2 regions of the Paraburkholderia sp. EG286B genome follow, and region 2 is predicted to be linked to the other one. Evidence: riboswitches for the same ligand, from Rfam matches in the RefSeq annotation. Region 2 holds a riboswitch; the other holds the start of a gene.
What was found. Region 2 has a riboswitch for cobalamin ahead of cobG (precorrin-3B synthase). Riboswitches for the same ligand answer to the same signal wherever they lie in the genome.
Positions count from the first base shown of each region.

Region 1: it holds a riboswitch for cobalamin, as region 2 does, so the genes downstream of both, AB4Y42_RS30805 (TonB-dependent receptor) here and cobG (precorrin-3B synthase) in region 2, are expected to answer to the same signal.

Region 1 covers NZ_JBFRCF010000017.1:76,341-86,967, forward strand. Annotated here, with positions in the region: gene AB4Y42_RS30770 (3-(methylthio)propionyl-CoA ligase) at 1-500, shown strand, start outside; gene AB4Y42_RS30775 (porin) at 610-1,800, shown strand; gene AB4Y42_RS30780 (BON domain-containing protein) at 1,833-2,201, shown strand; gene AB4Y42_RS30785 (DUF2182 domain-containing protein) at 2,435-3,244, opposite strand; gene AB4Y42_RS30790 (DUF899 domain-containing protein) at 3,253-4,017, opposite strand; gene AB4Y42_RS30795 (helix-turn-helix domain-containing protein) at 4,167-5,387, shown strand; gene AB4Y42_RS30800 (glutamine cyclotransferase) at 5,423-6,064, shown strand; gene AB4Y42_RS30805 (TonB-dependent receptor) at 6,113-8,044, opposite strand; cobalamin riboswitch at 8,149-8,331, opposite strand; cobalamin riboswitch at 8,422-8,556, shown strand; gene AB4Y42_RS30810 (porin) at 8,803-9,897, shown strand; partial or broken gene AB4Y42_RS30815 (autotransporter-associated beta strand repeat-containing protein) at 9,958-10,498, opposite strand; gene AB4Y42_RS30820 (hypothetical protein) at 10,474-10,627, opposite strand, start outside.
Region 2 covers NZ_JBFRCF010000009.1:248,420-259,046, reverse strand. Annotated here, with positions in the region: gene cobJ (precorrin-3B C(17)-methyltransferase) at 1-309, opposite strand, end outside; gene AB4Y42_RS21375 (precorrin-2 C(20)-methyltransferase) at 297-1,028, opposite strand; gene AB4Y42_RS21370 (precorrin-8X methylmutase) at 1,029-1,655, opposite strand; gene cobG (precorrin-3B synthase) at 1,648-3,033, opposite strand; cobalamin riboswitch at 3,099-3,287, opposite strand; gene cbiE (precorrin-6y C5,15-methyltransferase (decarboxylating) subunit CbiE) at 3,418-4,644, shown strand; gene AB4Y42_RS21355 (cobalt-precorrin-6A reductase) at 4,641-5,384, shown strand; gene cobM (precorrin-4 C(11)-methyltransferase) at 5,381-6,112, shown strand; gene AB4Y42_RS21345 (MarR family winged helix-turn-helix transcriptional regulator) at 6,115-6,561, opposite strand; gene AB4Y42_RS21340 (hypothetical protein) at 6,665-7,030, shown strand; gene AB4Y42_RS21335 (glutathione S-transferase family protein) at 7,044-7,661, shown strand; gene AB4Y42_RS21330 (sodium:solute symporter) at 7,723-9,198, opposite strand; gene AB4Y42_RS21325 (DUF3311 domain-containing protein) at 9,195-9,410, opposite strand; gene AB4Y42_RS21320 (MarC family protein) at 9,656-10,333, shown strand; gene AB4Y42_RS21315 (class II glutamine amidotransferase) at 10,389-10,627, shown strand, end outside.

The DNA of each region.
Region 1 (10,627 bases), on a different contig from region 2:
AGGAGCTGCCCTGGGACGGCAATGCCGCCGGCGACCTGCAGGTGCGCGGCCACTGGGTCGCGAGCGAATACTTCGGCGGCGACTACGCCTCGCCGCTGCAGGACGGCTGGTTCCCGACCGGCGACGTGGCGAAGATCGATGCCGACGGTTTCATGCAGATCGTCGATCGCAGCAAGGACGTCATCAAGTCGGGCGGCGAGTGGATCAGCTCCGCCGACATCGAGAACGTCGCGAGCCTGCATCCCGAAGTCGCGACGGCGGTGTGCGTTGCGGCGCGTCACCCGAAGTGGGACGAGCGGCCGCTCTTGCTGATCGTGAAGAAGCCGGGCAGCGCGCTCGAAGCCGACGACCTGCTCACGTTCTTCGACGGCCGCGTGGCGAAATGGTGGAAGCCCGACGCCGTGCTGTTCATCGATTGCGTTCCGATCGGCGCGACGGGCAAGGTGCTCAAGAACCAGTTGCGCGATCAATATGGCGGCCACTACTTGCAAGCTGGTTAAGGTCCCAGGTCACAGCGTTTCATTCAGGCAATACCCTTCAGGCTATACCCATCAGGCAACAACAAAAGACGCCGGGTCCACCTGGCGGCCACACACACGGAGAGAGGCAATGAAATTGAAGTTCGGCAGCGTGGCAGCGCTGATCCTGTTCGCCAGCGCGGCGCATGCGCAATCGTCGGTCACGCTTTATGGCGTCGTGGACTCCGGTCTGCTTTACCAGAGCACGTCGGCGCAGCATGCCTTCGCGCCCAAGACAGTGGGCGGCAAACTATTCAATGGCAACGCGGGCTCTATCTTTGCGCTCAAGGACGGCGGCATCTACTCGAGCATCTTCGGCATGAAGGGCAGGGAAGACCTGGGCGGCGGATACGCGGCCAACTTCAAGCTCCAGGGATCGTTCAACAGCTCCAACGGGCAGACGGGATTGAACAGCTCGGCAACGGCGAGCGCGATTTTCAACCAGGTCACCACCATCGGCCTTTCGGGTCCGTTCGGCAAGATCGACTTCGGCCGCCAGTTTGCGCCGATGGCCTACGCCATGGCCGAAACGGACGTGCGCAATGCGCAGTACTTCGGCAGCACGCTGACTGCCTGGCTGACCATGAACACGATGTCGGGCTGGGCGGGGAACAACACGAATGCCCAGATTGGCGCGCTTTACGACGACAATGCGATTGTCTATAACTCGCCGTCGTTTTACGGTCTTTCGACTGCACTCGAATACGCGCCCGGCGGCGTGGCAGGGCAGCCCCAGGGCGGCACGCGCGAGTCGGCCATCCTCAAGTACTCGGGCTTTGGCCTGAACGCCGATGCCGTCTACTACAACGGTCACGATGCGAACCCGTACGGGTACTCGAATCCGCCGACTGCGGCGCCGGCAACCGGCCAGAACAACAACCGCTTCATCTATTTCGGCGCGAAATACACGTGGCACGGGCTCTCGGTCTCGGGCTCGTTCGCCAACGGCCGCAATCCGGCCAACACGAACGGGGTGCCGAAGTCACTGGTTGTCTCCGGTGATTTTGACATGTGGACGGGCGGTCTTGGCTATCGCTTCTCGCCGGCGCTCAACGTCACTTCGGGCGTTTACTACCTGAAGGACAACCGGAACAACTCGAACCAGTCGACTGCCTACGTACTCGGCGCCGAATACAACATCTCGGGACGCACGCTGGTTTATGCCCAGGGCGGCTATGTGTCCAACCGCGGCCAGATGAACCAGGAGCTTATTTACGGCACGCCTGTCGCCCCGGGTCGCAACACCACGGCTGTCAACGTCGGCCTGCGCCATACCTTTTAAGCCGCGAGCAGAAGCCACCATTGGAGTATGGAATGAACACATTTAACAAGACCCTCAGCCTTGCACTCGTCACGCTGCTCGCCGCGGCGTCCCTGAACGCTTCGGCCCAAACCGAGGCCAGCGCGCCCAGCGCTACGGCCTCGGCGGCGGCCAGCACCGAGGCACCCGCGACGCCGAGCAACACCAAGCTGCGGCGCGCGGTGTACCGCGCGCTCGCGAAGCACAAGGAAATTCAAGGCGGCAGTATCGGCGTCAGTGCCAAAAATGGGGCGATTACGCTCAATGGCACGGTCACGGATGCGGCGCAGGTCGACAGAGCCGCCGAGATCGCCAGGGGCGTTCCTGGCGTGACCTCGGTGACGAACAAGCTGACGGTTCAGAAACCTTTAGGCGGCATGTGAGCCGTCACCAGAGGCGCGGAGTGCGGTGAGGCCGGGAGTCCCCCCGGTCGCGCCGGGCTTCGCCCAGCAGCACGGAGGTTGAATCCAGTCGGCCTCCTGCTGTTACTCCGGATTGCCAGTAACAGTCCGGAGCGTCGATCAGACTCGTGTGCAGGCGCGAGTCTGGAGGCGTGAGTTCGACGTTAGAGTCGGAGCGTTTTATCGCCGTTTCGCGAGTGCGGAACGGCGATTTTTTATGCAGCCAACGCCCGCACCAGCATCACCAGGCCCGCCGCAATCGCAGCCGCGCCAATCCCGCGTGCGACTCTTGTGCCGCCCGGCATCCACCGCTCCGCCGCGATCGCCGCCGCGACCAGCGCCATCGCAGGCCGATCCATCACGCCCGCCGCAAGCAGCGCCGCCATCAAATTTCCGCAGCAGTACAGGCAATGCCGGCCGAGCTTCAGGCCGTGACGCAGCGCAGCCTGCATATCGAACCGCGCATGCCCGCACGACGGCACGTTCCCGCAGCACGCAAGCCACCGCGCTTTCCACGCGGAGAACTGCAGCACGCCCGCCATCACGACGACCACACCGGCCAGGGCCGGCGCGCTATGCGCTAGCGCTGGCGCCTCGACGGCCAGCGCGGTGAGTCGCGCCCCCGCCGCGTACACGAGCCCCCCGACTACGAGCCACACGAAGAAGTAACCCGCACCGGCCATCACCGTCATCCCACCCGCACGCGCCGCGCGTGCGTCGCCCAGCGCCTCGAAATACCGCCACAAAGCGGGCGCGACCGCGGGCAACATCATTGCGACCATCATCACATTCCACATGCCGGCAAACGATACGGCGGCGTCGAACCACGTGCGTCCGCACATGGGCGTCCAGAGCGTGGACATCGTCCAGCCGCCAGGCATCGGCGTGCCGCCCATCGCCTGCATCGAAGCGCACCAGACGAACGTCGCCGCCGCGCTCGCCGCGCAGACCAGCGACGCAACGCCGAAGAAAATCGCGCGCGGTGTACCGCCGCGCAGCCGTACCGTCATGCCGACGTTATCCATGATGCGCCTCAGCTCTCTGCGTACTCGTCATGCCGGTGCCACCAGATGCCGGCCTCGTTGCGTCCCTTCGGCGCGCGGTCGAGCCACTGGTACATGCCCCACACGCCATCGAGGCCGCGCGCATAGGTCGAGTACGTGTGATAGACCACGCCGTCCTCGAGCACGAACGCGCTCAGGCCCGGACGGTCGCGCGTGTAGGTCGCCGCGTCGGTGCCGCAGCTCGCCGCGAACTCGGCAACGGGCGCGGGCGGCGGATTCATGTCCATGGCGTGGCCGCTGCGCGCATAGTTGTATTCGATGTCGCCCGCGCGCTGCTGCGCGGTGGTGAACGCCACGTTGAAATCGAAGTTGAAGTCGTTGCCGCTCGACGAGGCCCACGGGAAATGCCATCCCATGCGCTTGCGGTAGCTGAGCAGCTTCGCGAGCGGCGCGCGCGAGACCGCCATGAGCCGCACGTCGTGATTCGCGAGATGCACGGCGATGCCTTCGAAGCCATCCGCAATCGACGAGCACGACGGACAGCCCGCCGCGTAATCCGGTCCGAACATGAAGTGATAAACGAGCAGTTGCGAGCGCCCCTTGAAGAGATCGGCGAGCGTGGCGCCGCCCTCTTCGGTTTCGAAGCGATACGTCTTGTCGACGCGCACCCACGGCAACGCCTGGCGTTGCTGCGCCAGTGCGTCGCCGCGGCGCGTGTGTTCTTTCTCGGCTGCGAGCAGTGCGATGCGCGCCGCAAGCCAGTCTTCGCGCGTTCCTGTGGTATGGGTTGCCATTGCCTGGTCCTCCTATGGATTCACTATGGTGGCGGCGCGCTGTGCGCATCGCCATGCCGTTCGATCGATGATTCGTTTGATCGCCGTGTTAGATTAGGTCCGGACCGAGGAGGAGGGGGAGTGACAAGTGTGGCGGGATTCCCATGACCATGGATTCGCTGATCACGGCGGCGGCGCGCGCGCTCGCCGCCGGTGATCCGTTCGGCGCGCTGAACCGGGTCGCGTTGCGCGACGACGCGCCCGCGCTCGCGCTGCGCGGCATCGCCATGGCGCAGCTCGGCGACTTCGCGCGCGCCAAAGCGCTGCTGCGCAGCGCGGCGCGCGGCTTCGGCTCGCGCGAGGCCGTGGCGCGTGCACGCTGTGTCGTCGCCGAGGCCGAAATCGCGCTTGCTTCACGCGATCTCGGCTGGCCGACCGATACGCTCGCTGCGGCGCGGCAAACGCTCGAGGCCCATGGCGACCGTCTCAATGCCGCGCACGCACGCTACCTGGAAATACGCCGTTTGCTGCTCATCGGCCGGCTCGACGAGGCCGGCGGCATGCTTGCCGAAGCCGATCCCGCGCCGCTGCCGCCCGCGTTGCGCGCGGCGCACGAGCTGATCGCCGCCGGCATTGCCATGCGGCGCATTCAGACGCAGGCGGCGCGGCGCGCGCTCTCCGCGGCCGCGCGCGCCGCGCGTGACGCGGGCATCGCGGCGCTGAGCGCCGAGATCGAGAGCGCCGCGCGGCTGTTGACCTCGCCGGCGGCGCGCCTCATCGCGCGCGGTGAAGAGCGGGTGCTGCTGCTGGAAGACGTCGAGGCGCTGCTCGCCTCGAAGGCGCTCGTCGTGGACGCGTGCCGCTACGTCGCGCGCGAGGGCCCGACCGTCATCGAACTCGCAAGACGGCCCGTGCTGTTCGTGCTCGCCCGCGCGCTCGCCGAGGCGTGGCCCGCCGACGTGCCGCGCGACGCGCTCATCGCCCGCGCCTTTCGCACGAAGCACGCCGACGAAACGCATCGCGCCCGCCTGCGCGTGGAAATCGGCCGCTTGCGCACGCTGATGCGCGACGTGGCGGAGATCGGCGCGACCCAGCAGGGCTTCGCGCTGGCGCCGCGCCACGCGAGCGAAGTGGTGGTGCTGGCGCGGCCCGTGGAAGAAAAGCACGCCGCCGTGCTGGCTTTTCTCGCCGATGGTGAATCGTGGTCGAGTTCGGCGCTGGCGCTGGCGCTTGGCGCGAGCCAGCGCACCGTGCAGCGCGCGCTCGATTCGCTCGCCGCGGCGGACAAGGTGCAGTCGTTCGGCTACGGCCGCGCGCGCCGCTGGACCACGCCGCCCGTCCCCGGATTCGCGACGACCTTGTTACTCCCCGCGCCGCTGCCAGGCGAATAGGATGAACGCCTGTCCCGTCATTCAAGGAGGAAACCATGAAACGAACGACTGCCGAAATCGTCCGCGAGTACGGCCCTTTTCCCGGCATCGAGAAGGTGGGCGGCGTCTCGTACGACGGCAAGCAGGTGTGGTTCGCCGTGGGCGAGCGCATCGCGTCGCTCGATCCGCAGAGCGGCCAGACACAGCGCTCGATCGACATTGCGGCACACGCGGGCACGGCTTTCGACGGCCGGCATCTGTTTCAGATCGCCGAGGACCGCATCCACAAGATCGACCCTGAAACGGGCCGCGTGCTTGCCACGATTCCCGCGCCTGGAGGCGGCGGCGACTCGGGACTCGCGTGGGCAGACGGCACGCTCTGGGTCGGGGTGTATCGCGAGCGCAAGATCCATCAGGTCGATCCGCAGACGGGCGCGATCCTGCGCACGCTCGAATCGAGCCGCTTCGTCACGGGCGTGACGTGGGTGGACGGTGAACTGTGGCACGGCACCTGGGAAGGCGACGAGAGCGACTTGCGGCGCATCGATCCGGGCACGGGCGAAGTGCTGGAACAGCTCGACATGCCGCCGGGCACCGCCGTTTCGGGGCTGGAGTCCGATGGCGACGAGCAGTTTTTCTGCGGCGGCGGCAACAGCGGGAAGATTCGCGCGGTGCGGCGGCCGAAGCGCGAGGGCTAGGCGAGCGGGCGCGCGAAACGCTTGAACGCACCCGCTCGCACGCAACGCTCAGAACGTATAGGTCACCTTGCCAAACGCCGTGCGCCCCAGCGTGTTGTACCCGTATGCAGTCACGTACTGCCGGTTGAACACGTTCGCCAGCGTGGCCGAAAGCGCGAGATGCGCATTGACCTTGTACGACGCGCGCAGGCTCACCGTGGTCCACGAAGGCAGGTAGATCGTGTTGAGCTGGTCGTCGAACGTCGAGCCGTTATACAGCAGCGAAACGCCGGTACTGAGCGCGTGGAGCTGGAACTCGTCCCACGTGTGATCGACGCTCAGGCTCGCCGTCTGGCGCGGGCGGCGATTGAGCCAGGTCTGGTCGGTCACGTCCTGCGGATTCAGGATCCCCACCGTGAGGCTCACTGGCGTGGACTTGCCGAGCGTGCCCTTGTACGAGAGGTCGAGCCCCTGAATGTGCGCGCGGCCCACGTTCACGGGCAGGAAGGTCTGCGAGTTGTACGTGATGAGGTCGTGCACGCGCGTGTCGTACACGGCCGCCGTGAACGTGCCGATCGACGTGGTGGCGTCGAGCGCGGCTTCGATCGAATCGCTGCGTTCGGGCAGCAGGTTGGGATTCGAGTAGCCCGGATAGTAGAGGTCGTTGAAGGTCGGCAGGCGGAACGCGTTGCCGTACGAAACGCGCGCGGTGTAGACCGGCGTGATCGCCCACGACAGTGCGACGTTGCCCGTATTCACCGATTGCCCCTGCACGATCTCATGCCGCCCCGCCAGAAACAGCGTGACGGGTCCGAGCGTGGTGGACTGATGCATCGACACGGCCGAATCGTTGCGCGCGGGCAGGCCGCCCGGCACATCCACGGGCAGGAACGCCATCTCGCGCGTGTAGTCGTAGGCGAGCTTGGTCTCTCCGTCGAGCGGCATGCCGAAGAGCGTGTGGCCTCTTTCCTGATGCGTGATCGACGTGGAGGTGGAAAAGCGCGTCGAGTCGATCTCGTCGGTCGGGATCGCCGGGTCGTTCGAATAGAGGAACTGACGGTCCGTCGCGTAGCCCACCGACTGGTCGAACTGCGTGGTCGGCGTGATGTCGAGGTGGAACGCGAGGCCGGTCGTGAGCTGGTTGTCGCGCTGGCGGTCGTTGCCCCCCGCGTTGTCGTACGAGAGATCGGAGCGGTGGTAGAGCGCGAAGGTCGAGATCGACCAGTTGTCGTGCGCGTAGCCAAGGCGCGCGTCCAGGTTCTGCGCGTGGTATGGATTGCGGCCGTCTTCGTGGCCGTAGGCCCCGGGCTGCGTCGCGTCGATGCCCGCTGTGTTGTAGTCGTGCAGGCCCAGCGAGTAGGTGAGGCCGCTCAGTGCGGAAAGCGGCCCGGTCGAGCCGATCGTGCCCGAGGTGCGCACCTGCGTGTCGAAGGTCTTGTTCGAGCCGCCGCCGAACGAGACGGTGGTCTGGTTCGGCTGGTTCGACGCATGACGCGTGAAGAGCTGCACGACGCCGCCCACGGCATCCGCGCCGAACGAGGCGGCTGCGGGGCCCGAGATCACTTCGACGCGGTCGAACGAGGCGGTCGCCAGATCGGCCCATTCGGCCGTGCCCGTGGTGACGGAGCCAATGCGTATGCCGTCGATGAACACGGCCACCTGGTCGGCCGACGACCCGCGGATGCTCACCCCCGTGTACGACCCCGGCCCGCCGGTCTGCGAGACGGTGACGCCGGGCAGCGTGGCGAGCGCCTGCGCGATGCTGGGGTCGGCGGGGGAGACGCGGTCGAGGTCCTCGCGCGTGAGCACCTGGGTGCTTGCGTAGCGCTGGTCGAACGATTGCGGCAGATGCTGCGCGTCGCCCACGACGAGGATATTGGGCAGCGTGGTGCCGTCGCCGGCTTGCTGCTGTGTCTGGGTCGGCGATGCGTCGGCGGCCTGCGCGGTTTGCCACGCACAGGCGAGCGCGGCGGAAGTCAATACGAATTGGCGAAACTTCATGATGCGGTGGCTGGAAACAGCTCCTGAAAAACGGGCTGTCCGTGCAACGGGCGATCGCCGCGTGGGCGGTGCTTTTGCGCATTGGGGATCCCCGCCCGCTGCGGCTGCTGGACTCGGCTGATGGCAGGTCTCCTGGCTCGCGGGTCGACGTCCGTTGCCGGCCTTCCCGGTTTCCCAGTGGCACGCTCTGGCATGGACTCGCCGCTAACAGTTGCGGGGGCAGCCGCAGTCTTGCACTGCGTTCCCTTTTGATCCCGTCGCCGGGAACCATCAGCGCGCAAGGGTAATGGCCGCGCATTCGCCGCGTCAACCTTTGACGTGTGTCGTGTGGCGAAAACACCCGGTTTGGCCGCTCCCGCAACTTACGCTATCCTTGCAGCTGTTTTTCGCGCGTAGGCGCTGCACGAGCGAAACGCAGCAGGGAAGCCGGTGAGAATCCGGCGCGGTCGCGCCACTGTGACTGGCTGTCAATCGAGCCAGAAGTCAGACCCCGCTACGTTTATTTCACGACTCATTCCCGGGCGCGTAACCCAAGGAGCCGTCAATGCACACCCTCCCACCTTGGAAAAGCGGGCCAATCCGGCCACCACCACCGGCCCTGATGCGGCGTAGACCGCTCACGGGCCACCAGGCGTTCGCTGTTCAAAAGCACGCTGGATATTGACGGATTAACGACGACGTCGGGTCACCTCGCCGCAACAAGCGAGGGCTGACGGCGCTCGTCCATGCATTCTTTACTAGCACAAACAAGAAGACTCATGAACAAGCACATTCTGGCCGCCCTCGGCGGGGCGGCGTTGGCATTCACAGGCGCTGGCGCCTCGGCGCAGCAGGTCACGTTGTACGGTGAGATCGACGCTAGCGTCGACTATGTCAGCGACGTTGCGGGCCGCAGCCAGTATCGCGCAGGCTCGGGCCTGATCGACGGCAGTTTTTGGGGCCTGCAGGGCAGCGAGGATCTCGGCGGCGGCAACGCCGCGATCTTTCGCCTCGAGCGCGGTTTCTCGGTCACCTCCGGCGAAGCCTTCAACGACCATCCGTTCTATGTTGGTCTGCAATCCGAACGATTTGGCACGATCACGCTGGGCCGCCAGTACGACACGATGCACGACTACTTCGCCCCGTTCACGCTGACGGGTGGCGCGGCCGGCACGGCATTCGCGCATCCGTTCGACAACGACAACGCCAACAATTCCTGGCTCGCCTCGAATGCGGTGAAGTTCGCGAGCGCCACATACGGTGGTTTCAGCGCCGGCGCGATGTACGCGTTTTCGAACGCGGCGGGGCGCTTCGCGCAAAACCGCGCTTACGGCTTCGGCGCGCATTACGAGGGCGGCCCGTTCAGCGCCGGTGTGGCTTGGATGCACATCGACGGACGCGGCGCCTCTTCGGTGGGTGCGTACGACACGTCGGTGCTGCCGGGTGCGGGCCTCGTGCCGACCGAGGTCGCGGTGCAGCGCGAAGATACCATTGGCGCGGGCATGAGCTACGCGCTCGGCGACGTGACGCTCGGCGCGGCCTGGTCACGTTCCATTCATACGGGTGTGAGCGAGGCCGATGGCGGCGTGCCGCTCCCGTCGATCGCCTTCAGCAACTACGAAGTGAATGCGCTGTGGCAGGTGACGCCCGCGTTCTCGCTGGCGGGCATGTATGCCTATACGGGCGCGACCTCCGCACATTGGCATCAAGGTGCGCTGCAGGCCGACTATCAGCTGTCGAAACGCACGGACGTGTATACCGAGGCGGTCTATCAGCGCGCGTCGTCCGGTGCGTTTGCGATGATCAACACCTGCGACCCGTCGGGCGGCCGCAACCAGGTGCTCGTGGCGGCGGGCATCCGGCATCGCTTCTGATTCACACGCAAAACGGCCCCGAACCATCGCGATTCGGGGCCGCTTTGCTGAGTGACTACATCACGAAGCCGAGAGCTTCACCGAAACGCCGGTCGAAGAATAAACGGGCGTGGCCTTGAAACCATCCACCGTGACCGTTGCGAATTTCACCGATGCGCCGCTGCCGTCGATCACGTCGATCGAGTCGCCCGCTTTCGGCGTATAGCCGTTCACGAACTTCACATGCAGCGTGCCGCCCGCCACCGTGAGCTGGCCGCCCACGCGCAGGCGTCCGCCGCCGTTGCCGTCGATGTCGAGTTCGAGCGTCGTGCCGTTGAGCTGCGTGTACTTGCCCGCCACCGTCAACGGTGCGCTCGTCGCCACGGCCACGCCGCCGCCGGACCCAACGTACACGTCGCCGTTGCCGAAGGCCGTGGTCGACGCCGCCGCTCACCTGCGAGCCGCCCGTGTAGCTGTTGTTGCCCGCGAGCGTGAGTGTGCCGCTGCCCTGCAGCGTGAGCTTGCCCGAGCCGGCGATGTCGTTGCGCCAGGTGTCGGCGGCGTTGAAGCCACCCTGGGTCGCGTCCATGGCCACGATCACGTTGCCGCTGAACGCGCCATAATCGGTGCGTTGTCCACGAAGCCGGGGTCGGCAGGCGGCGCGGGAATGGCGGCAGTGGTGGCGGGATCGCTATTGCCGCCTCCGCAGGCGGTCAGCGCGGCAACGCTGGTAAGCACTGCCAGGTAGACC
Region 2 (10,627 bases):
ACCGAGCAGCGGCACGACGGCGCTGCCGTCCTCGGCGAGCGCGAGCACCGGCGGCTCCGCGCCCTTGTTGGCGAGGAGCGGTGCGAGGCAGCGGATCACGATGCCCGCCGCGCACAGCGCGACGATGGGCAGGCCGCGCGTATAGCATTCGCGCAAATGCGCGCCAAGCTCGCTGAACGCGACATCGCCTGCCACGCGGCCCTGCAGTGCATGGACCTGCGCGCCGGGGTAGAGCGCCTGCACGCGCCGCGCCGTGGCGAGCGCGCCGGGCCCGAGAATGACGATCGCGGGCGGCGTCACGACTGCCATTTCACCCCCGGTACGACGAGCAGCGAGAAGTAGGGCGAAGCCATCGGATCGACGTCGTCGAGCGGGACGATGCGCTGGTTCGCCATGGTTGCGCGCTCGACATACCGCGCGCGATGCGCGAGGCCCAGTTCGCCCAGCACGCGGCGCACCTTGTCGAAGTTGCGGCCCAGTTTCATGATGACGGCGGCGTCCGCGTCGGCCAGGCGCCGGCGCAATTCGTCCTCGGGCAGCACGCCCGAGAGTACGGCGAGGCTCTGGTTGCGGTAGACGAGCGGCACGCCCAGCACCGCCGCGCCGCCCAGCATCGAGCACACGCCCGGCACGACTTCGGCCTCGTAGTGCGCGGCGAGCCGGTCGTGCAGATACATGTACGAGCCGTAGAAGAACGGATCGCCTTCGCAGATCACGGCCACGTCGCGTCCGGCGTCCAGATGGCGCGCAAGCATTTGCGCCGCGCCGTCGTAGAAGTCGGCGATGATCGCTTCGTACGAGAGCGGCGGTTCGAGCGCTTCGGTCGTCACGGGGTACACGAGCGGCAGGCGTTCCTGCTCCGCTTCGAGATGGGCCTCGACGATGCCGAACGCATTGCCTTTCTTGCCCTTCGCGACGAAATACGCGACCACGGGCGCGGCCTTGAGCAGGCGCAGCGCCTTGAGCGTGAGCAGTTCGGGGTCGCCGGGGCCGACGCCAATGCCGTGCAGACGTCCTTTGCGGATCATTTATTCGGTCTCCGAAGCGAGTGCGTTGACGGCGGCGGCGGCCATCGCGCTGCCGCCGCGGCGGCCGTGCACGACGACGAAGGGCACGCCGTGACTTTCGGCTGCGAGCTGCGCCTTGGACTCGGCCGCGCCGACGAAGCCGACGGGAAAGCCGAGGATGAGCGCGGGGCGTGGGGCGCCGGCGGCAATCATGTCGAGCAGATAAAAGAGCGCGGTGGGCGCATTGCCGATCGCAACGACGCTGCCTGCCAGATGCGGCCGCCACAGTTCGAGCGCGGCTGCCGAGCGCGTGTTGCCGATCTCGCGCGCGAGATCCGGGACGGCGGGATCGTCGAGTGTGCAGATCACGGCGTTGTCCGCGGGCAAGCGCGCGCGCGTCACGCCATAAGCGACCATTTTCGCGTCGCAGAGAATCGGCGCGCCGCCCGCGAGCGCGTTGCGGCCCGCCATGCCCGCGCCTGCGGAAAACGCGAGGTCGGCGGCCACGTCGACCATGCCGCATGCATGAATCACGCGCACGGCGAGTTTTTCGAGGTCGGCGGGAATGCGCGAGAGGTCGGCTTCGGCGCGGATCGTCGCGAACGACTCGCGATAGATCGCCTGGCCGTCGCGAATGTAATCAGACATCTTGGGTACTCCGGGGCCGCTGCGCGAGTGCCAGCGCGGCGGCTTCGATCGTCAGGCTGCGCGCGACGAGCCGGCCGAAGCCGCTTTGCGTATCGTCGCGCTGGTACAGGTCGTAGTGGTCGGGGGCGCTGGCGAGCAACGTGAACGGCGCGCAATGCGCGGCCGCGCAGGAGCGTTCGCAGCCGCTCAGGTGGGCTTCGGCGCCGGGCGGCAGCAGGGCGGCGAGGCGCTGGGCGTCGGCTTTCGTGTCTGCGCTGCTTTTCGCACATCCGGTCGAGCCCGTGCACGCGATGAGGCGGGCGAGCGGGTCGGCGCGCGAGACGATCAGGCCGAGCGCGTGCAGGCGTTCGAGCGCGGCGGGCATGGCGTGCGCGGGCACGTTCGGCAGCAGCACGCCTTGCCATGGCGTCACGCGCAGCGTCGCATCGCCCGAGTCTTCCGCGAGTGCGGCGAGTGCGCGCAGCGTTGGCGCGTCGATACGGCCGAGCGCGGGCTGCGCGCCCACGTAGCCGCTGCCGTCGGCGTGCAGCGCGTGCGCGCCGAGGCGCAAGCCGGCGGGGCTCGGCGCGCGGCGCCACGCGTGCAGCGTGGCGTCGTCACGCGTCAGCGCGCATTCGCCATGCTGTTGCGCGCGCTGCAGCAGCGCATCGAGCGAATGAGTGGCGAGGACGTCGCGCATGCGGGTGGCGTCCGCGTCCGCGAGATCGAGGAACGCATGCAACAGCGCGCGCATCGATGCGCAAACGTCTTCGGCCGCGAGCGTGCCGACTGGCTGCGCCGTGGGGCAACCTGCGAGCCCCAGCGCGAAGCGCACCGTTGCGCCATAAGGCAGCGCGGCGAGCCAGATGTCGTGCGGATGCTCGAGCATCGCCACACGCTCGCCGCCGTCCAGTTGCAGCGCGAACTTGGGCGAGAGCGCGGCGAGGCGTGGCTCGCGCTGCATCATGTCGATGAGCGCGGCGGCGAGTTCCGTCGTGTCGCACAACGCGTCAGGGTCGAGGCCCGCGAGCGGGCTCAGCATCACGTTGCGCAATTCGTCGGCGGCGCACGCGCGCTCGACCGGGCTCGCGGCGTCGATGCCGGCGGGGCCGAGGCCCGCGCCGATCAGCGCAGCGCTCAACGCCGCTTCCTCGCCCGCGAGCACGCCGCGAATCTGCACGTTCGCGCGATTGGTCAGTTCGAGCACGCCGCTCGCGTGCGTCGACGCTGCGTCGGCGAGGGCGCGCGCCCGCACGGCGCTCAGCATGCCGCCGGGCAGACGGATGCGGCACAGGCCGCCGTCGCGCGCCGCGACCACGCGCACGAGCCCCGGGCACGCCGAGGGGCGGAGCACGGCCAATGCGGCAGCGGGCGAGACGGGCTTCGTTTCGTGTTTCAAGGGAATACCGGGTAAGCATTGCGCGGCAACGGCAGCGATATCGGTACACCCCGCCCGATATGGGTTCGCGCGAACAGTCGGCCGGCAGGTCTCCTGGCTCACAGGTCGTCGACCGCATCGGCCTTCCCGGTAATACCAGTGGCTCAGGTGGATGCGGTCTCGCTGCTCACAGTCGCGAGGGCGGCCACAGCTTGCTGTGTTCCCTGATTGCGATCCGGAGTTAGCGCTTTAGCGCTGACTCTGGTCTCACGCAAAGTTGCCTTAACGGCGCCGGCGGACACGGTATTATGCCCGTTTTCGCGCGTGCTCCGCCCCATGATCGGGCTGCGGGCCCGTGGCGGCGTAGAGAAACAGGCAACAAAACAGGCAACGGCGGGAGAACGCATGCAGGGCAAGCAGGCATGGCTGACGGTGGTGGGCATCGGCGACGACGGCTACGCGGGGCTCGGGCGCGACGCGCGGCGCGCGCTGTTCGACGCGGCCATCGTGACGGGCGGCGAACGCCATCTCGCGATGCTGCCCCCACGCGTGCGTGCGCGGCGCGAGGCGTGGCCGCAGCCGTTCAGCGTGGAGGCGCTGCTCGCATACCGCGAGTCGAATGCGTCCGTATGCGTGCTCGCGAGCGGCGACCCCATGCTGTTCGGCGTGGGCGCGACGCTCGCGCGCCGCGTGCCGCCCGGTGAAATGCGCGTGCTGCCCGCGCCGTCGTCGCTCTCGCTCGCGGCGGCGCGCATGGGGTGGGCGTTGCAGGATACGGCGATGGTCTCGCTCGTCGGCCGTCCGCTCGATGCGCTGCGCCGCCATCTCTACGCGCGCTCGCGCGTGCTCGCGTTGAGCGCGGACGGCCGCACGCCCGCGGCGCTTGCCGCGCTGCTCGCCGAAGCGGGCTTCGCCGCCACGCGTCTTGCCGTGTTCGAGCATCTGGGCGGCCCGCTCGAACTCCGCATCGAGGGCCGCGCCGATGCGTGGCACGTCGAACAAGCCGCGGCGCTCAATCTCGTCGCATTCGAATGCGAAAGCGATAGTGCGCAGACGCCCGCGCGCGGCTGGACGCTCACGCCCGGCCTTCCCGACGACGCCTTTCGCCACGACGGTCAGATCACGAAGCGCGACGTGCGCGCGCTCACGCTCGCGCGTCTCGCGCCGACGCCCGGCGCGCTGCTGTGGGACGTGGGCGCGGGCAGCGGCTCGATCGGCATCGAGTGGATGCGCTCGCACGCCGCCTGCCGCGCGATCGCGATCGAGGCGCACGCCGAGCGTCAACGCTTCATCGAGCACAATCGGGCGGCGTTGGGCGTGCCGGCTTTGCAACTCGTCGCGGGCCGCGCGCCCGACGCGCTCGCAGGACTCGCCGCGCCCGACGCGGTCTTCATCGGCGGCGGCGTGACCGTACCCGGCGTGCTGGACGCATGCTGGGCGGCGCTCGCGAGCGGCGGGCGGCTCGTCGCGAACGCGGTGACGTTGCAGAGCGAAGCGGCACTAGTGGCATGGCGCGCACAGCACGGCGGCACGCTCACGCGCATCGGCATCGGCGAGGCGCAGCCGCTGGGCGGCTTCGACACCTGGCGTCAGGCGTTGCCCGTCACGCTTTACGAGGCGGTCAAGCCATGACGGCGCGCATCCTGCTGCTCGGCGGCACCGGCGATGCGCTGGCGATCGCGCGCACGCTCGGCCCGCAGCACGTGTACTCGCTCGCGGGCCTTGGCCGCGTGCCCGCCGATCTCGCCTGCGCGGTGCGAGTGGGCGGCTTTGGCGGGGCAGAAGGGCTCGCGCGCTTTCTCGCCGACGAAAACATCGCGCTCGTTTTCGACGCCACGCATCCCTATGCCGCGCAGATCAGCGCCAACGCGGCGCGCGCATGCGCGGCGGCAGACGTGCCGTACTGGGCGCTGCGGCGTGCGCCGTGGCAGCCGCAGCCCGGCGACGACTGGCGCATGGTAAGCGGCTGGGCTGGGGTAGTCGAGGCGATTGCGCCGTTCGCGCGCCCGCTCTTCACGCTCGGGCGCGAGCCGCTCGCGCATCTGAGCGAAGTGCCGCCGCAGCAGCACTGGACGATCCGTTGCCTCGAAGCGCATCCCGGCCACGCCCGCGCATGCATCATCGATGCGCGCGGGCCATTCACGGAAGAAGGCGAGCGCGCGCTCTTTACCGAGGCGCGCACCGACGTCGTGGTCAGCAAGAACAGCGGCGGCGCCGCGACCGAAGCGAAGCTCGCCGTCGCGCGCGAACTGGGCTTGTCGGTGGTGATGATGCAGCGCCCGCCGCTGCCCGACGCGCAACGTGAATTCACGTCGGCGCAAGCGGCAAGCGACGCGCTCGCGAACCCTATTCAGCGGAGTTTCCACGCATGACCGTTTTCTTCATCGGTGCGGGGCCGGGCGATCCTGAACTGATCACCGTGAAGGGCCAGCGCCTTGTGCGCAGCTGCCCCGTCATTCTCTACGCGGGCTCGCTCGTGCCGCCGGCCGTGCTCGAAGGCCACCGCGCGCATAAGGTGGTGGACACGGCGCCGCTCAAGCTCGACGAGATCGTCGCATTGCTCGAAAACGCGCATGCCCAGGGCTTCGACGTGGCGCGCGTGCATTCGGGCGACCCGTCGCTCTATGGCGCGATCGGCGAGCAGATCCGGCGCTTGCGCATGCTCGGTATTCCTTATGAAGTCGTGCCCGGCGTGACCGCGACCGCTGCGTGCGCGGCGGCGCTCGGCAGCGAACTCACGCTGCCCGGCATTTCGCAGACGCTCATCCTGACGCGCTACGCCACCAAAACGTCGATGCCCGAAGGCGAGCAGCTAGGCGACCTCGCGCGGCACAAGGCGACGCTCGCGATTCACCTGGGCGTGCGCCATATCGCGCGCATCGTCGACGAATTGCGGCCGCATTACGGCGAAGATTGCCCGGTCGCGGTGATCTATCGCGCGAGCTGGCCCGACGAGGAACGCGTAACGGGCACGCTCGCGGACATCGCGCAGAAGGTGCTGGCGACTGATATCGAGCGTACGGCGCTCATTCTCGTGGGGCGCGTGCTCGCGGCGGAAGGGTTTGCGGATTCGACGCTGTATGGGGCGCAGAAGCGCTAAGGCTACGAAAGCGCGCGCAAGTGCGCCCGCAGCTTGTCCACCTCGCCCTCGGCGAATTCCTTTTCGATTTCGGCATGCGTTTGCTGCCAGAGCGGAAACGCCGCGTTGAGCAGCCGATGCCCCTCGTCCGTGAGGCTCAGCAAGCGGCTGCGCTTGTCTTCCGGGTCCTGCTCGATCACGACGAGACCGCGCCGCTCCAGCGGCTTGAGCGCGGCCGTGAGCGTCGTGCGGTCCATGGCCAGCAGCGACGCCACGTCTTTCATGCCGGGCGGATGCGGCCGGTTCAGCGACATCAGCAGCGAAAACTGCCCGTTCGTGAGATCGAGCGGCCGCAGCACGTCGTCGAAAATGCGCGCGAGATTGCGTGCCGCCCGCTGCATATGCAGACACAGGCAGCAATCGCGCACCAATAGCGTGGTTTCGAAGGGAAGTTTCTTTGCGCGTGCCATGTTGCAATTATGTTGATATCAACCTATGCTGTCAAGGCCGGATGAGCGACATGCCGTTGCTCCCGTTTTCAGACCAGCAACCAGACCAGCAGTTGGAGGACACATGAGCGATCAGAAACTGTTTCTCGCTGTTTTTCTCGGTACCAAAGACAACGCGCGCATGAAGGGTTGGGCGGCGCTTTCCGAAGCGGATCGACACGCAAAGGAAAAGGAGGGCATAGCGGCCTGGCACGCGTGGGTCGAAAAGCACAAGGCGTCGATCGTCGATATGGGCGGCCCGCTCGGCAAGACCAAGTCGATTGGCGAGCATGGCATCGCGGATACGTCCAACGCGCTAACGGGCTATACCGTGCTGCGTGCCGCATCGCACGAAGAGGCCGCGAAGCTGTTCGAAGGGCACCCGCATTTTTCGATTTTTCCGGGCGAGGGCGTCGAAGTGATGCCGGTTCTGCCGATTCCCGGTGTCTGAACGGAGGCGCGCCATGAAACTCTACGGCTTTGCCGGCACCCGTTCGCAACGCGCGCTATGGGGCCTCAAGGAAGTCGACGCCGATTTCGAATTCATCTCGGTCAATCTGCTCGCAGGCGAGCACAAGCGGCCGGAATACCTGCGCATCAATCCCGCGGGCAAGGTGCCCGTGCTGATCGACGGCGACCGCGTGATTCCCGAATCGGCTGCCATCGTGCTGTATCTCGCGGATAAATATCCTGAGAAGGCGCTGTTGCCAGCGGATCTCGACGAACGGGCGCAGGCGTATCGCTGGACCCTGTTCGCGGTCACCGAGCTGGAGCAGCCGCTCTGGAGAATCACGCGGCATTCGTTCCTGTATCCGCCGGAAAAGCGCAGCCCCGCCGAAATCGAACTCGCGCGGGAGGACTTCAGGACCATGGCCGCGGTGCTCGAAAAGCATCTCGAAGGACGCGAGTTCATCGTCGGCAACCAGCTTTCGGTCGCCGACTGCGTGACGGTGTATCTGATGGACTGGGCCAACGAAGTGCAACTGCTGGACGGCTTCCCGCGTTTGCAGGCGTATCTCGAACGCCTCTACGCGCGACCCGAGGCGCCGCAGCGCATAGCCGAAGCGCGCAAGGCGGCATAAATGGAAAACGGCCCAACCGGATCACGCCGATTGGGCCGCCTCGCTATCGCGTTACGCCATCTCAATGCGCCCGCGCATGCTCATGATCCACATGCGTGCGCGGCTGCGTCACCGTGCTCACCACCACGAGCACGATCACGTTCACGAACAGCGCAAGGAAGCCGATGTTGACGTCCTTGAGCGCGTCCGGCGCGAACGGAATCAGCTGAGCCACGCTCACATGCGTGAGCGTCGTGGCGATCACCACGAGCACGCCCGCCACGATGCCGCAGAACGCGCCTTGCTTCGTCACGCGATTGTGCGCAAAGAGGCTGCACACCAGCGCCGGGAACAGCTGCGTGACGAAGTTGTAGCCCATCAGCAGCAGCGCGACGATGGTGTCGCCGCCCTTGAGCGTAAAGCCGACCGCCACGAGCGCGATTACCGGCACGAAAATGCGCGCGAGCTTCGCGACTTGCGCGTCGTCCGCGCTCTTCGAGAGTGCGCCGCGATAGACGTCGTTGGCGAGCAGCGTCGAAGCCGTGGTGAGGATCATCGAGCCCGGCACGAGTGCGGTGAGCACGCCCGCAGCGCCGATGACGCCCACGAACCACGGATCGAACGTCTGCAGCGCGAGACGGAACAGCGAGAGGTCGATGTCGGAGCCCTTGAGGCCCGGCACCTTGAGCACGGCCGCGAAGCCGCAGAAGAACACGAACAGCAAAATGAGTTGATAGAGCGGCAGGATCATCGCGTTGCGGCGGAAGATGCGCTCGTTCTTCGCGGTGTAGACCGACATGAACGTGTGCGGCCACATGAAGAAGCCCAGCGCCGTGAGCAGCACGGTGGACTGGAACCACGTCACGCTCTGGCCTCGCGCCGGGAACGTGAGGAAGCCGGGCTTGGCGGCGTCGATGGCGCGGAACATCTCGCTCAGGCTGCCATAGTGGTGGATCGGCAGGTAAATGCCGAGGAACACGGCAATGGCGAGAATCATCGTGTCCTTCACGACCGAGTTCCACGCGCAGCCGCGCACGCCCGAAACGATCACGTAAGCCGTGACCACGGCCGCGCCGATCCAGATCGCCGCCGTGGAGGAGATCGCGCCATAGGAGGCCGTCGTCACGATGATGCCGAGGCCCTTGAGCTGCAGGACGAGATACGGCACGAGCGCGAGCACGCCCACGCACGCCACCAGCACGCCCAGCGCGGGGCTCTGGTACTTGCGCGCGAAGAAGTGCGGCTGCGAGACGAGCCGGTGCTGCTTGGCGAAGCGCCATACGGGCGGCAGCATCCAGTACGAGAGGATGTATGCAAGCGTGCCGTAAGCCAGAATGTAATAGACGGGCGCGCCCTTGCCATAGGCGAAGCCGCTGCCGCCGAGGAACGTGAAGGTGGTGTAGATCTCGCCCGCCATCAGCAGGAACACGAACGCGGTGCCGAAGCTGCGGCCGCCCACGGCCCACTGCTCGAGGTTCATGTCGTGCCCGCGGCGGGCGCGCATGCCGAGGTAGAGCGCGACGAAGGTCATCGCCGCGATGATGATGAGGGCGCTCATGATCGCACCTCCGCATCCGCGTCGCCCGAAAGCCGGTTGACCGGGTCGAGTCGGTAGACGATCCCCATGATCACCGCGGCCAGCACGACCCACATGACGATCCACGCGAGCACGAGCGGCATGCCGAGCACGAGCGGCTCGGTGCGATTGACGAACGGCACCCCTAACAGGATGCCGATAAAGGGCAAGGCAGCGAGCAACCGCAGTGACATGGCAACTCCTCTTTCATATAAGAAGAAAAGAAACGTCGCGTCGGGGTGCGAGGCCACTCACTCTATGCTTGTGAACGCGCCCCGTAAAGCTGCCAAAAATACTGAAGGACTTGCCGTAAAGTTTGGTGCAATGCGCCATTTTCGGGGGCATCGAGCGACATCGATCCGGCACGCGTGACGCCGATCCGGCTACACTTCTGGCAGCCCGGCGCGCTTTTTGCGCATGCCCTTAACGGATCGACTCCATGATCGAGAGCCTGATTTCAGACATCCTGTTCGGTTTCACCGGACTCATCAGCATCATCAATCCCTTGAGCGGTGCTTTTGTTTTTCTCGATCGCACCACGACGCTTACCGACGAAGAGCGGCGCCTGCTCGCCAAACGCGTGGCGATCAACGCGTTCTTCGTACTGGTCGGGGCTTTTTTCGTCGGCACGCCCATCCTGCATTTCTTCGGTATTTCAATGGAAGCGCTGCGTATCGGCGGCGGCCTCGCCGTAGCCGTGGCCGGCTGGCAAATGCTCAACGCGCCCGAGCCGGAGCCGCCCGCGGTCGATCATCCGGTCAAGCCCGTGAGCGCGAGTTCGGCTTCCGGCAAGGCCTTTTTTCCGCTGACCATTCCGCTCACCACCGGCCCGGGCTCCATCGCCACGGCCATTGCGCTGAATGCCAACCGCACGCACAAGCTTTCGGCGTGGCTGCTCTCGAGCTTCGCGTCGCTCGTGATCTCCGCGCTCGTCATGCTCGTGATCTATTACGTATACAGCCGCGCTGCGCGGCTTTCGCAGTACCTGGGTGTGGAAGGCACGCGCGTGGCCATGCGCGTGTCGTCGTTTCTGCTCCTGTGCATCGGGGTGCAGATCATACTGACTGGCCTGACCGGCTTTCTCACGCCGATCGCCGACCTGCGCGCCGCGAAGTAGCGGCGCTGTCAATCGGGCCGGCGTACACAAGCGTTCTCACGCGAAGGAGACCATCATGTGCCGCTGGCTTGCGTATAGCGGGAACCCCGTGCAACTCGAAACCGTGCTATTTCACGCACGGCATTCGCTGATCGACCAAAGCCTGCATTCCACCAAAGGCGCGACCACCACGAATGGCGACGGCTTCGGCATGGGCTGGTATCAGGACCCGCACGACATTCCCTATCGCTACCGCAGCGTGCATCCCGCCTGGAACGACCGCAACCTGCGCGAGCTGGCGCGCGCGGTGCGTGC